Regions from separate parts of the Lacticaseibacillus rhamnosus genome, predicted to be linked through region 1. Evidence: riboswitches for the same ligand, from Rfam matches in the RefSeq annotation. Region 1 holds a riboswitch; the other holds the start of a gene.
The links. Region 1 has a riboswitch for thiamine pyrophosphate ahead of thiT (energy-coupled thiamine transporter ThiT). Riboswitches for the same ligand answer to the same signal wherever they lie in the genome.
Positions count from the first base shown of each region.

Region 2: another riboswitch for thiamine pyrophosphate. It lies ahead of EL173_RS01795 (ECF transporter S component); the one in region 1 lies ahead of thiT (energy-coupled thiamine transporter ThiT).

Region 1 covers NZ_LR134331.1:1,811,540-1,816,901, reverse strand. The annotation lists gene EL173_RS09265 (sugar porter family MFS transporter) at 559-1,980, shown strand; TPP riboswitch at 2,501-2,598, shown strand; gene thiT (energy-coupled thiamine transporter ThiT) at 2,640-3,245, shown strand; gene purE (5-(carboxyamino)imidazole ribonucleotide mutase) at 3,484-3,972, shown strand; gene purK (5-(carboxyamino)imidazole ribonucleotide synthase) at 3,965-5,080, shown strand; gene purC (phosphoribosylaminoimidazolesuccinocarboxamide synthase) at 5,074-5,362, shown strand, end outside.
Region 2 covers NZ_LR134331.1:361,941-367,302, reverse strand. The annotation lists gene EL173_RS01800 (ABC transporter ATP-binding protein) at 1-565, opposite strand, end outside; gene EL173_RS01795 (ECF transporter S component) at 572-1,138, opposite strand; TPP riboswitch at 1,339-1,428, opposite strand; partial or broken gene EL173_RS01790 (rhomboid family intramembrane serine protease) at 1,517-2,143, opposite strand; gene EL173_RS01785 (IS30 family transposase) at 2,203-3,219, opposite strand; partial or broken gene EL173_RS15270 (rhomboid family intramembrane serine protease) at 3,324-3,416, opposite strand; gene EL173_RS01775 (rhomboid family intramembrane serine protease) at 3,468-4,157, opposite strand; gene EL173_RS15265 (hypothetical protein) at 4,731-5,342, shown strand.

The DNA.
Region 1 (5,362 bases):
TGACGCTTTTTTGTTTGGAATTGAAAAATTGGTTGTGATCTCTTGACGGAAGATGGGGCACAAGTCTGGATTGTGGCGTTCTGAAACGCGTTCGCCAGCCCAGAAACCTGCACATAAGGACCCTGAGCGCAATGATCAAAGTTCGGTCCTCACGCTCAAGGCCACTTATGCTCCGGTTTCTAACCGGGCTGGCTCACGCTCTGAAACGCGTTCGCCGGCGCAGAAGTCTGCGTGTAAGGACCTCAGTCGCAATGGCCAAGGCCCGGCCATCACGTCTGAGGCCACTTACACTCCGACTTCTAAGCGCGCCGGCTCACGCTCTTGTTGAAACGCGTTCGCCAGCCCAGAAACCTGCACATAAGGACCTTGAGCGCAATGGCCAAAGCCCGGCCATCACGCTCAAGGCCACTTATGCTCCGGTTTCTAACCGGGCTGGCTCACGCTCTGCAGATTTTTCAGAAAAGTGCTATGGTTATTATGTAAACTAAATGGTCGAGCTGCGATGCGGATCTTTGCTAGTAGGTATGGCGGTTCACCTAGTCGATGAGGGGGAATTGCATGTATTTGCAGAATCAAACAAAGACAGGCTTGCGTCAACGACACCATTCGTTGATGAGCGCACGTGTTCGTTTAAGGTTAGTTGCCCTGATTTCAACAATGGGTGGCCTTCTTTTTGGCTATGACACCGGCGTCATCAATGGTGCCTTGCCATTTATTTCCAGTGAACTTCACTTGGCTCCGGGTCAGCAAGGCTGGGTGACCAGCAGTTTGACACTTGGGGCAGCATTTGGTGCTGTTTTAGTGGGGCGTATTAGTGATCGTTATGGACGCAAACGGTTAATTGCTGGATTAGCCGGATTATTTTTTCTGGCAACGCTTGCTTCGTCAATGGCGCCAAGTGCTATTTGGCTGATTGGGGCAAGATTGATTCTAGGATTAGCGGTTGGTGGCGTTTCCGTGTTAGTGCCAAGTTTCTTAGCCGAAATTGCGCCAACAAGCCATCGCGGGCGGCTGGTGACCCAAAATGAATTGATGGTCGTCACCGGTCAGTTGCTTGCGTTCATCCTTAATGCCGTGTTAGGGACAAACTTTGGTGATATGCCTGGGATTTGGCGCTGGATGCTTGTGTTGGCGGTTATTCCTGCTATTGTCTTGGGAATCGGCATTTATTTTGTCCCGGAGTCGCCACGGTGGTTAGTCATGAAAGGGCGACAGGCAGCTGCAAAGGCGAGCTTGTCGGTTCTTCGTGCACCGCAAGAGGTTCCGCGAGAACTTGATCATTTGGAGCAAACCATTGCGGCCAGCGCGAAACACAAGAAAGTCCGGGTCACGGCGCTTAAGGTTAAGTGGATTCGGCGGCTAGTGCTAATCGGAATAGGATTGGGCGTGATTCAGCAGATTGCCGGGATCAATGTCATGATGTATTACGGTACCTCGATTTTGCAAATGACCGGATTTGGTCGTAATAGTGCCTTAATCACCAATATTGCCAATGGGGTAACTGCAGTTGCAGCAACCCTTGTCACCTTACAGTTGCTAAAGCATGTTCCGCGGCGTCCATTGCTGATCATCGGCTTAATCGGGACTAGTATTGCAATTACTGGCGTGACCTTCGCGAGCCGCTTACCTGCAGGCTCTTCATGGCGCGCATTTACAACCATCACCATGATGATGATTTTTCTAGCGTTCTTCCAAGGCGCTATTAGCCCGATGACGTGGTTGCTTCTATCCGAAATTTTTCCCGAGCAATTACGCGGTTTGGGAATGGGAACGGCGACATTTTTCCTGTGGCTCGCTAATTTTGCGGTCGGCGTTCTTTTCCCGATCGGCTTGGCAGGCATTGGTATGTTTTGGACTTTTGTTTGTTTCATTGGCACCAATCTCGTTTCTTTGCTGTTTGTCATTTTGTGTGTGCCGGAGACAGCAGGAAAATCTTTGGAGACACTTCATCGGGATGAAAAAATTCGTCTGAGTCGGTAGCTTTGAAGTTGAGCTGAAAATTTTTGGTGAGGTGTGCGGTGTGTTTTGATGGTGAGACCGGTTGCTTTGTGAATTTGGAAAATGCGTTTACCATAACGTGCTTCATGGCGCAGAAAGCTGGATGTATGGATCACACTGCAATGGTTAAGAGGAGGCCATCACGCTCAAAGCTGCTTATGCTCCGGTTTCTAAGCGCTCCAGTAAACGCTCATAAACGCGTTCGCCGGCGCAGAAGTCTGCGTGTAAGGACCTCAGCCGCAATGGCCAAAGCCCGGCCATCACGTCTGAGGCCGCTTATGCTCCGGTTTCTAAGCGCTCCAGTATACGCTCATAAACGCGTTCGCCAGCCCAGAAACCTGCACATAAGGACCTTGAGCGCAATGACCAAAACCCGGTCATCACGCTCAAGGCCACTTATGCTCCGGTTTCTAACCGGGCTGGCTCACGCTCTGTTCTGGACAAAATGTTTGCGCTTTTTATAAAGTCTGGTACGATGACAATGTATCAATTAATTAGATGAACCTTCACAAAGGGGAGCCATTGGCTGAGAGCGGGGAGACCCGGACCCTTCGAACCTGTTCGTTAGTGCGAGCGTAGGGATTTGTGAATGTCGGAAACGACCTTCTTTGTGAGTGGGGATTCACTGGGAGGCTTTTTTTATGCAACAACATAAGCGTCTGGTTGTGATTTTGGAAACAGCGATTATTGCGGCGTTTGCAATGGCGTTGACTTATATTCCGCATACAACCGGTGTTTCGGCGATTGAATTGAACTATGGGTTGATTCCGATCGCGGTTTTGGCGATGCGGCGCGGGGCAATTCCTGCAGCGTGGGCCGGGTTTGTATGGGGGATTCTTGATTTGATCCTCCGCGGCCTTAGTGGTGGCAGTGTTTTGAATCCGGTTCAAGGCTTTTTGGAATATCCAATTGCCTTTACGCTGGTTGGCTTGATGGGCTTGACTTTTGCATCATTTCAAAAGGCTGTCCGCGGCGGTGAGAAAGTAAAAGCTAGCGGCTATGCTTTTGCTGGCATTATTGTCGGAACCTTTGCTAAGTACTTCATTCATTTCATCGCTGGAGTTGTTTTTTGGGGCAGTTACGCACCAAAAGGCATGAATGTGTGGATTTATTCACTGATCGTCAACGGTGGATCGGCTTTGTTCAGCACCGTTTTGGCAATCGTGGTTGTTGGTATTTTACTCACGGTGGCACCACAACTGTTTATAGCAAAGGATGGTAAATCACTTTCCACTAAAGCAGCCTAAAACAATTAGTTTGTTAAGGCGCTGTCGGGGGATAAGTGTGCTCTCAAAATAAGTTAGCTTTAGAGATGAGATTGTCTCTAAGGCTATTTTTTTGCTTTAAAAAGCTGGAGTTCTCGACCAGGTTTGAGCAAAACACGAACATTAAAACGAATAATATGCGTTATAGTTCTATTTTAGTGTTGAATGTTGTTGCTTAACGTGCTATTCTCAAAACATCTTAAAGAAAGCAGGGGACGAGATGCAAAAAGTAGCCGTGGTCATGGGATCAAGTTCAGATTGGCCGACCATGCGACAAGTTGCCACACAGTTAGAGGCGCTTGATATTCCTTATGAAAAGCACGTGATATCAGCTCATCGGATGCCGGACCAGCTGGCGGCATTTGGCAAACATGCTGCTGATCAAGGTTTTGGCGTGATTATTGCGGGTGCAGGTGGTGCTGCCCATTTACCGGGAATGTTAGCGGCTAACACGCTGCTACCGGTCATTGGTGTTCCAATCAAAACACGAACATTAAATGGCGTTGACAGCTTGTTGTCGATTGTGCAAATGCCAGGAGGTGTGCCAGTTGGAACGATGGCAATAGGTGATGCCGGCGCTGTGAACGCTGCTTTGTACGCGGCATCAATCCTCGCTTTGCAAAGTCCTGAATTAAGTCAGCGGCTGGCGGCCTTCCGTCAGGCACAAACGCAACGGGCTGAAGAAAGTGAGGCCACACTTAATGATTGATGTGGTTACCTCACCTGCCACGATTGGGATTATCGGTGGCGGTCAGCTTGGACGTATGTTAACCCAAAGTGCCAAGACAATGGGCTATCGAGTTGGCATTTTGGAACCGACGCCGAATTCACCAGCCGGTCAGGTAGCAGACTTTCAAATCACGGCACCATACGACGATCAAGCGGCACTGACAAAGTTGGCTAAAGAATCGGACGTTTTAACCTATGAGTTTGAAAATGTTGATTTAGCAGCTTTGGAAGCAGTACGTGATTTAACCCGAATCCCTCAAGGAACAGCTATTCTTGCAACAACCCGCGATCGCATCAAGGAAAAAACATTCCTGCAGACGCATGGTGTACCGGTCACCCCCTTTGTGGCAGTCGATCGGCCTGAGGCGTTGACAGCGGCCATTGAGAAAATCGGCTTGCCAAGCATCTTAAAAACCACGACTGGCGGTTATGATGGTCATGGTCAGCAAGACATCAACACCATGGCTGATGTACCCGCAGCCGAGCAGTTGCTAGCCCACGGTCCCTGCATTTTGGAAAAACGCCAACAGTTTGACCGTGAAGCTTCGGTGATGATTACCCGCGATGGCCGCGATCAAGTACGGGTATTCCCGATTGTTGAAAATCGCCACAAGAACCACATCTTGCATCTCACACTAGCACCGGCACCTCATATCTCACCGGTTTTGGCTGAAAAGATTGATGATCTGGCGACTAAAATCGCACTTGGACTCGACTTACGCGGAGTTCTTGGGGTCGAACTCTTTCTCGAAGGTGACAATGTCGTTGCAAATGAATTGGCACCACGCCCACATAACTCCGGCCACTATTCGATTGAAGCTTGCAACTTTTCCCAGTTTGACGCTCACATTTTAAGTATCTGCGGACTACCGATTCCGCCGATTACCTTAAAGCAGCCAGCGGTGATGCGAAACCTGCTTGGCGATGATCTCACCCAAGCCAAGGCAAAATGGCCGCAACATCCAGAATGGCACATGCATGATTATGGAAAAGCCGAGATCCGTCCTGGCCGTAAAATGGGCCACATCACGGTGACCGATGCGCGCGATGTTATGGACATACTTAAACAAATGGAGGCAGCATGGTGAAAAAGACCACATTACTATATACCGGCAAGGCCAAGCAGGTTTTTGCAACAGATGATCCGGATGTTTTATGGATGACGTATACGAATCAGGCCACAGCATTAAACGGCGAGAAAAAGGCGCAGATTGCCCACAAAGGTGAATTGAATCGCGCCATCTCGACCTTGTTGTTTAAAGAATTGACGGCAGCCGGAATTCCTACGCATTATATTGATTCTCCCGATGCCACTACCATGATTGTTAAAAAGGCGACCATGCTGCCGTTAGAAGTTGTGGTGCGCAATT
Region 2 (5,362 bases), 1.4 Mb from region 1:
CAATCGTTTTGCCAGCATCGCGCAATCGCCCTAACTTGGTAATCAACTGCTGGCGACTGACCGGATCAATACTGGCAAACGGTTCATCCAGCAATAAAATGGGCGGATTCATCGCTAGCAAAACGGTTAATGCTGCCCGCTGCTTTTCACCACCGGAAAGTGTCTGCAAGTCACGATTTAACAACGCTTGCGTATCGCCCAGCGCCACGGCCTGCTTACTTCTTTGGATCATGGCTGTTGCAGACAAGCCGAGATTCTCCAACGCAAAGGCAAGTTCGCCGCTTAACGTCCGCATGGTAAATTGTTGATCAGGATTTTGGAACAACATCCCGACCTGCTGCGCTTTTACCTGCATACTGGCTCCACTGAGATCATGATTATCAAGCAAAATCGTGCCGGAATAGGTCATCGGCGCAAACCCGGCGATTAAATTGAGCAATGTGGATTTGCCACTACCGCTATCACCTGTCAGGACCGTTAACGCACCTGTCGCAAACTCAAAACTCAGGTGATCAAACAACGGCGTTTCCCGGTGGAACTGCAAATCTTTCAACCTAATTCCCATTGGCTTTTACCTGCCAGCAAGTCGCTTGACACCGGCTGCTTGCTCGTAAAGCTTCATGACCAACTGCACCAAAACGACGCCAAAGAAAATAACGGACAATAAACGTACCGTGACCAAGCCTAAGATCATGCCGAAGCTGTACGCGCCATAACCCAGCTTGAAGTATTCATAAGTGAAACTAAACAAGGTGGTGCCCACTGCCGCCAAAAGCAAGCTCACCGTGTCATAGCGCCGGTATCGCGTCACAATAAATCCGGCCTCGCTACCTAGTCCCTGAACAAAACCGGATAGCAAAACGGCAGGGCCAAAATAAGAGCCATAAAGCATTTCGGCCAACGCAGCCAGACACTCACCAAGAATTGAACTCCCTTTCTTCCGCAACAGCATGGTCGTCATCGGTGCAGCCATCACCCACATACCAAACAGAATCTCGTTAGCAAAAGGTGCATAGCCCAGTGGTGTCAAAGCCGCCGCCAACACGGCATAAATTGCATCGGCACCCATGAAGACACCACCAAACAAGAAGGCTAAAAACGCCAACAAGACCACGTCACGCAAAGACCATTTATCCATCAAAAAAGCCCCTCTTTCTTCGAACAAAAGACAGACGGGGGCCTAAGCAGTCACAATCAGTCATAACCATGTTTATGTGTGAATCTCCATCAACTTCTCCCGCCAATCGGTTAGCGAACAGGTCAACTCAAAGAAAAAGGACCCGACACCAAACACTGGCGGGGTCCATGAAATCACAAATAAGCATCGTCATAAAACGATTGATCTTAGCGACATTTCCCTGCGGCAGTACTAACTGCATCAGGTTCCATGGGTATTATCTCAGCTTTTCAGCACCCCAAATGTTTCTATTCGATTGTAAAGGCAGTATAGCATGTTTTATTTGAAACCGCTAGCACTTGGAAATCAACCGTGACTAGACGCTGTCAATTTCTAAGCCTAATCACCACGGAGCGCCTCAATTGGCTCGCACAAATGCGTCAATCGTTTCTTCCGATTCCTTTGTATCAAAATCACCAAGACACATCCAATGCCAACAAGAAAACCGCACGAATGCCCAATCTGCTCATAGATTCTCGTGTCTGATAGTTCTTGATAAGGCCAGTATCCGGTTGTGAAAACGTAAAGAATTACGCCAAATGCAACAACTTTTGTCAACGGTGAAAAGGCAGGTTTACTAGTTACAAGTGCCAAAACTGCTAATGGAAATAATCCGTATACCGACATCGAAACACCATTAAACCGCTCAACATAGCTGCCAATTCCTAGGTGTGATTGAATAAATCCTCCAAATCCAAAGCAAAACAGCAACTCCCCTGCCCAACTGCAGATAAAGAAGCTAATGACGAACGCAGCCTTACCAAGTTTCCATTCAATAAACGGTCCTAAAATTATAATGGCGAACATATTGGGCAATAGGTGATTTTCCCAATCATAATGAAAAACGCTGCTCGTCACCACCCGCCATAATTCTCCTCTTAAAACTGCGGGAATATTGCCCAAAAAGTCACCCGAGGGAATTAGATAAACGTTAAGCAATACATAAAAGAGCAAATAACATAATACCCTCAATTTTCAAGTCAAGTGCAACGATGATAACGAATTCTTGATAGTGGTCTAGGCTGTTACGCCATGCATCGGTAGTAATCGCATGGGCGAAGATAGTTCAGAATACGTCTGGGACGATGGTTCAGTGCGGATTGGACTGCTTGAATTTCAACCAGGGTAACTGCTCTGAGAGACTTCCCTTTCGGGAAGAATTCCCTAAGCAGTCCATTGGCGTTCTCGTTTGTGCCACGCTCCCAAGGCGAGTACGGATGTGCGAAGTAAATCTGGGTTCCAACAATCTCTGATAACTTGGCAAACTCGGAACCATTGTCAAAAGTGATACTCTCAAATTCCTTGGCCCCGTAGTCGTCGATCGTGTCCTGCAAGGCTTTAAGGCAGGTGCCCGCATGATAGTCAGGAATCTTGACGATGATCTCAGTCCGGCTGTACCGTTCTGTGAGCGTCATTAATGCTGGCTCATCAGCTAAGCGAATACCTTTGACCAAGTCGCCTTCCCAATGTCCCACGCCTGTGCGGTCATTCACGGCCGCAGGACGCAACTCGATTGAGTCGCCGTATATCTTCTTATTCTTGCGCTTGTGGGCGTTCTTATAGCCTTTGATGCGGCGTCGGAGCTTCTTGGGAAGTGTCATGTTGTCTAGCTCAAGCAGCCCGGCGTCGATGTAGCGATACACAGTTGTCGTTGAAGGGCAAGCCTTGCCCTGGTCGCGATAGAAGTGTACGAAGCTATCAACGCTGTGTACGCGCGGCTTACGAGTAAGCTCCCTGGCGAGAGCCTTGAAGAACGCACGGCCGGTCTTAAGAAAGGCGTAGTGACCGGTTCTATCGCGTTTACGGTCGTGCATGGCTTGGGCAGTTTCCGCAAGATAGACTTGATGCGAGTGACGCTTCGAGTCGAGCTGAGTTACAGATCCACGCGTGATTTCTCGTGAGATTGTCGCTTTACTGCGATGAAGCTTCTGTGCAATCACGGTCGCGGTGTCACCAGCAGCCTGAAGGGCCTGAATTGTAGCACGGTCGCTAAAACTGAGTTGTTGGTAATGCTTGTGGGTGTTAGTCTGAGAGTGGGTCATGAAGATTCCTGCTTTCTTGTTTAGCTAGCACTAACAAGAATAGGTCTTCATGGCCTTTATGGTCTAGTCGTCAGGGTGTTGCACTTGAATTGTAAACTGGGGAAATAACATAATACCAAAATACCACAGATGAAGCATGTTCCCTTAGCTGCTAGAAACACCGATAGCAGATTCACTCTTCGCAACTTCGCCAGCATAAGCCCACCCCATTTTTCAAAATTGTTTGTGTCAATCCGTCCGTGAGAAGCTCAGTTATTCGACTTTGCCAAAAAGAAGTGACGTTGCTTCAAATTTTTCAAAGTAAAAATGCCGAGCGCGCAAACAATTCCGCCCAGTACACCGCACAACTGGCCAATTCGAACAACGATTGCAGGATCTGACCTATTCGCATTAGCCCAAAACACCAGAATCAAGTCACCTAGAAATGCTCCGGTCGTAACGAGCTTTGTCAGCAGAGAAAACGGCGGGCTTTTAATGGCAAATACCAATCCGGCTAACGGAAACAGGGCATAGACTGCCAAGGTTGCGCCATAAAATGCGTCAATATATGTATTCAGGCCAACAGTTGACTGAATAATGCCATTAAAGCCAAAGCAAATAAGCCCGGCTCCGATCCAACTGGCCGCAAAGAAACTGATCACAAACGCACGGCTGCCAATCTTCCATTCAATAAACGGACCAATCATCAGAATTGCAAGCACCGTCTTTATGAGTGGCTCCCAATCCGAAAAGTAAACCGAACTTGTCACAATCCGCCACAACTCGCCCTTAGAAATTGACGAAATATCCCCCAAAAGATCGTTAGCGGGAATTAGAAACGTACTTGTCAAAGTTGAAAATAGTAAAAAACAAAAGTACAAGGCGCAGCAAATCAGCAGCGTCCCCTTTGCTGCCAAAAATACTGATAAAAGATTTAACGTTCTTAATTTTGCTAGCATGCAAACATCCCCATTTTCTCCACGCCGAAGCTGTAATATCTAACGAGTCAGCCCGGCTTTATGAATCAGCTTGTGAGTATTGACGCTCATTGTAAAGAAAGTCATCATTCAAACTCACGGTGCATACTCGATCCCTATACATCTAGCGGCTGTTAGATAAACAATTTGCAATTTTATAATGAATAGTACACTAAAATTTAATGACGTCAAGTATTTTATCCTTAAAAAGAAATATTATTGACGTTTTGTATCACTAATAATATCCAAAAACATTTATATAATAGAATAAAATTTATAAAGTGATGGACATCAATTAGTATTAGCTTGTTTAAAAATGAATTCCGATATTAATATTTAAAACATCAATTATCGTCATCATCGTCTGTCATTCAAGATCGATTCAGCTGAATTGTAGCGGTAATAGCGGCCATCCCTGTTGAAGGATCACTTCCGCTAAATTAAGACTTTGCTGACACTGCTTTAGCAACGAACACGATCAACTTAACTGTATTCCGCATGCCAGCACATGCTATAATCATCCTAAATATTAGAAAACGATAAGAAGATGCAAACATGGTTAAAACCTTAGTCAATTTTCTAAATTTATACTGGAAGAGTTTGCGTGAGTTCTTTAAAGCGTCACCCTTGTACGCAACCATTCTTTTCATTCTGGTGCCAATTCAGTCCGTTCTACCTGCAGCAACGATTGCCGGTTCTCAGGCGCTTTTGACTGCATTAAGTCACCACGATTCACCGCTCGCACCAGCTGTCGTTTGGAGTGTCTCGGTGATCGCCTTGGGTATTGCCGGGCCGGTTGTCACGTTAACGCAAGGCTTACTGACAGACCAACTTGTCGCACATATCAATCTTGCCTTGATGGCGCACGCCAAAAAGCTCAAAGGCATCGCAACATTTGAAACAGCGACCTATTATGACGAGCTGGAGTTTATTCGGTCCCAAGCCAGCTGGCGGCCGGTCAACTTGATCGTTTTCGGCCTAGACCTTCTGCGGGGAACCTTATCAATCGTGTCATACATCGTCCTATTGTCACAGTTTAATTTTGTTGTGATCTTGTTGGTTTTATTACCGATTATTCCGCAAGCAATTTTCACCTATAAGATCCAACAAGACGCCTTTGAAACGATGGTGGACAGAAGCCCGCAATCCCGTAAAATGCAATACTAAGCCAAAACGTTACTGGCGAA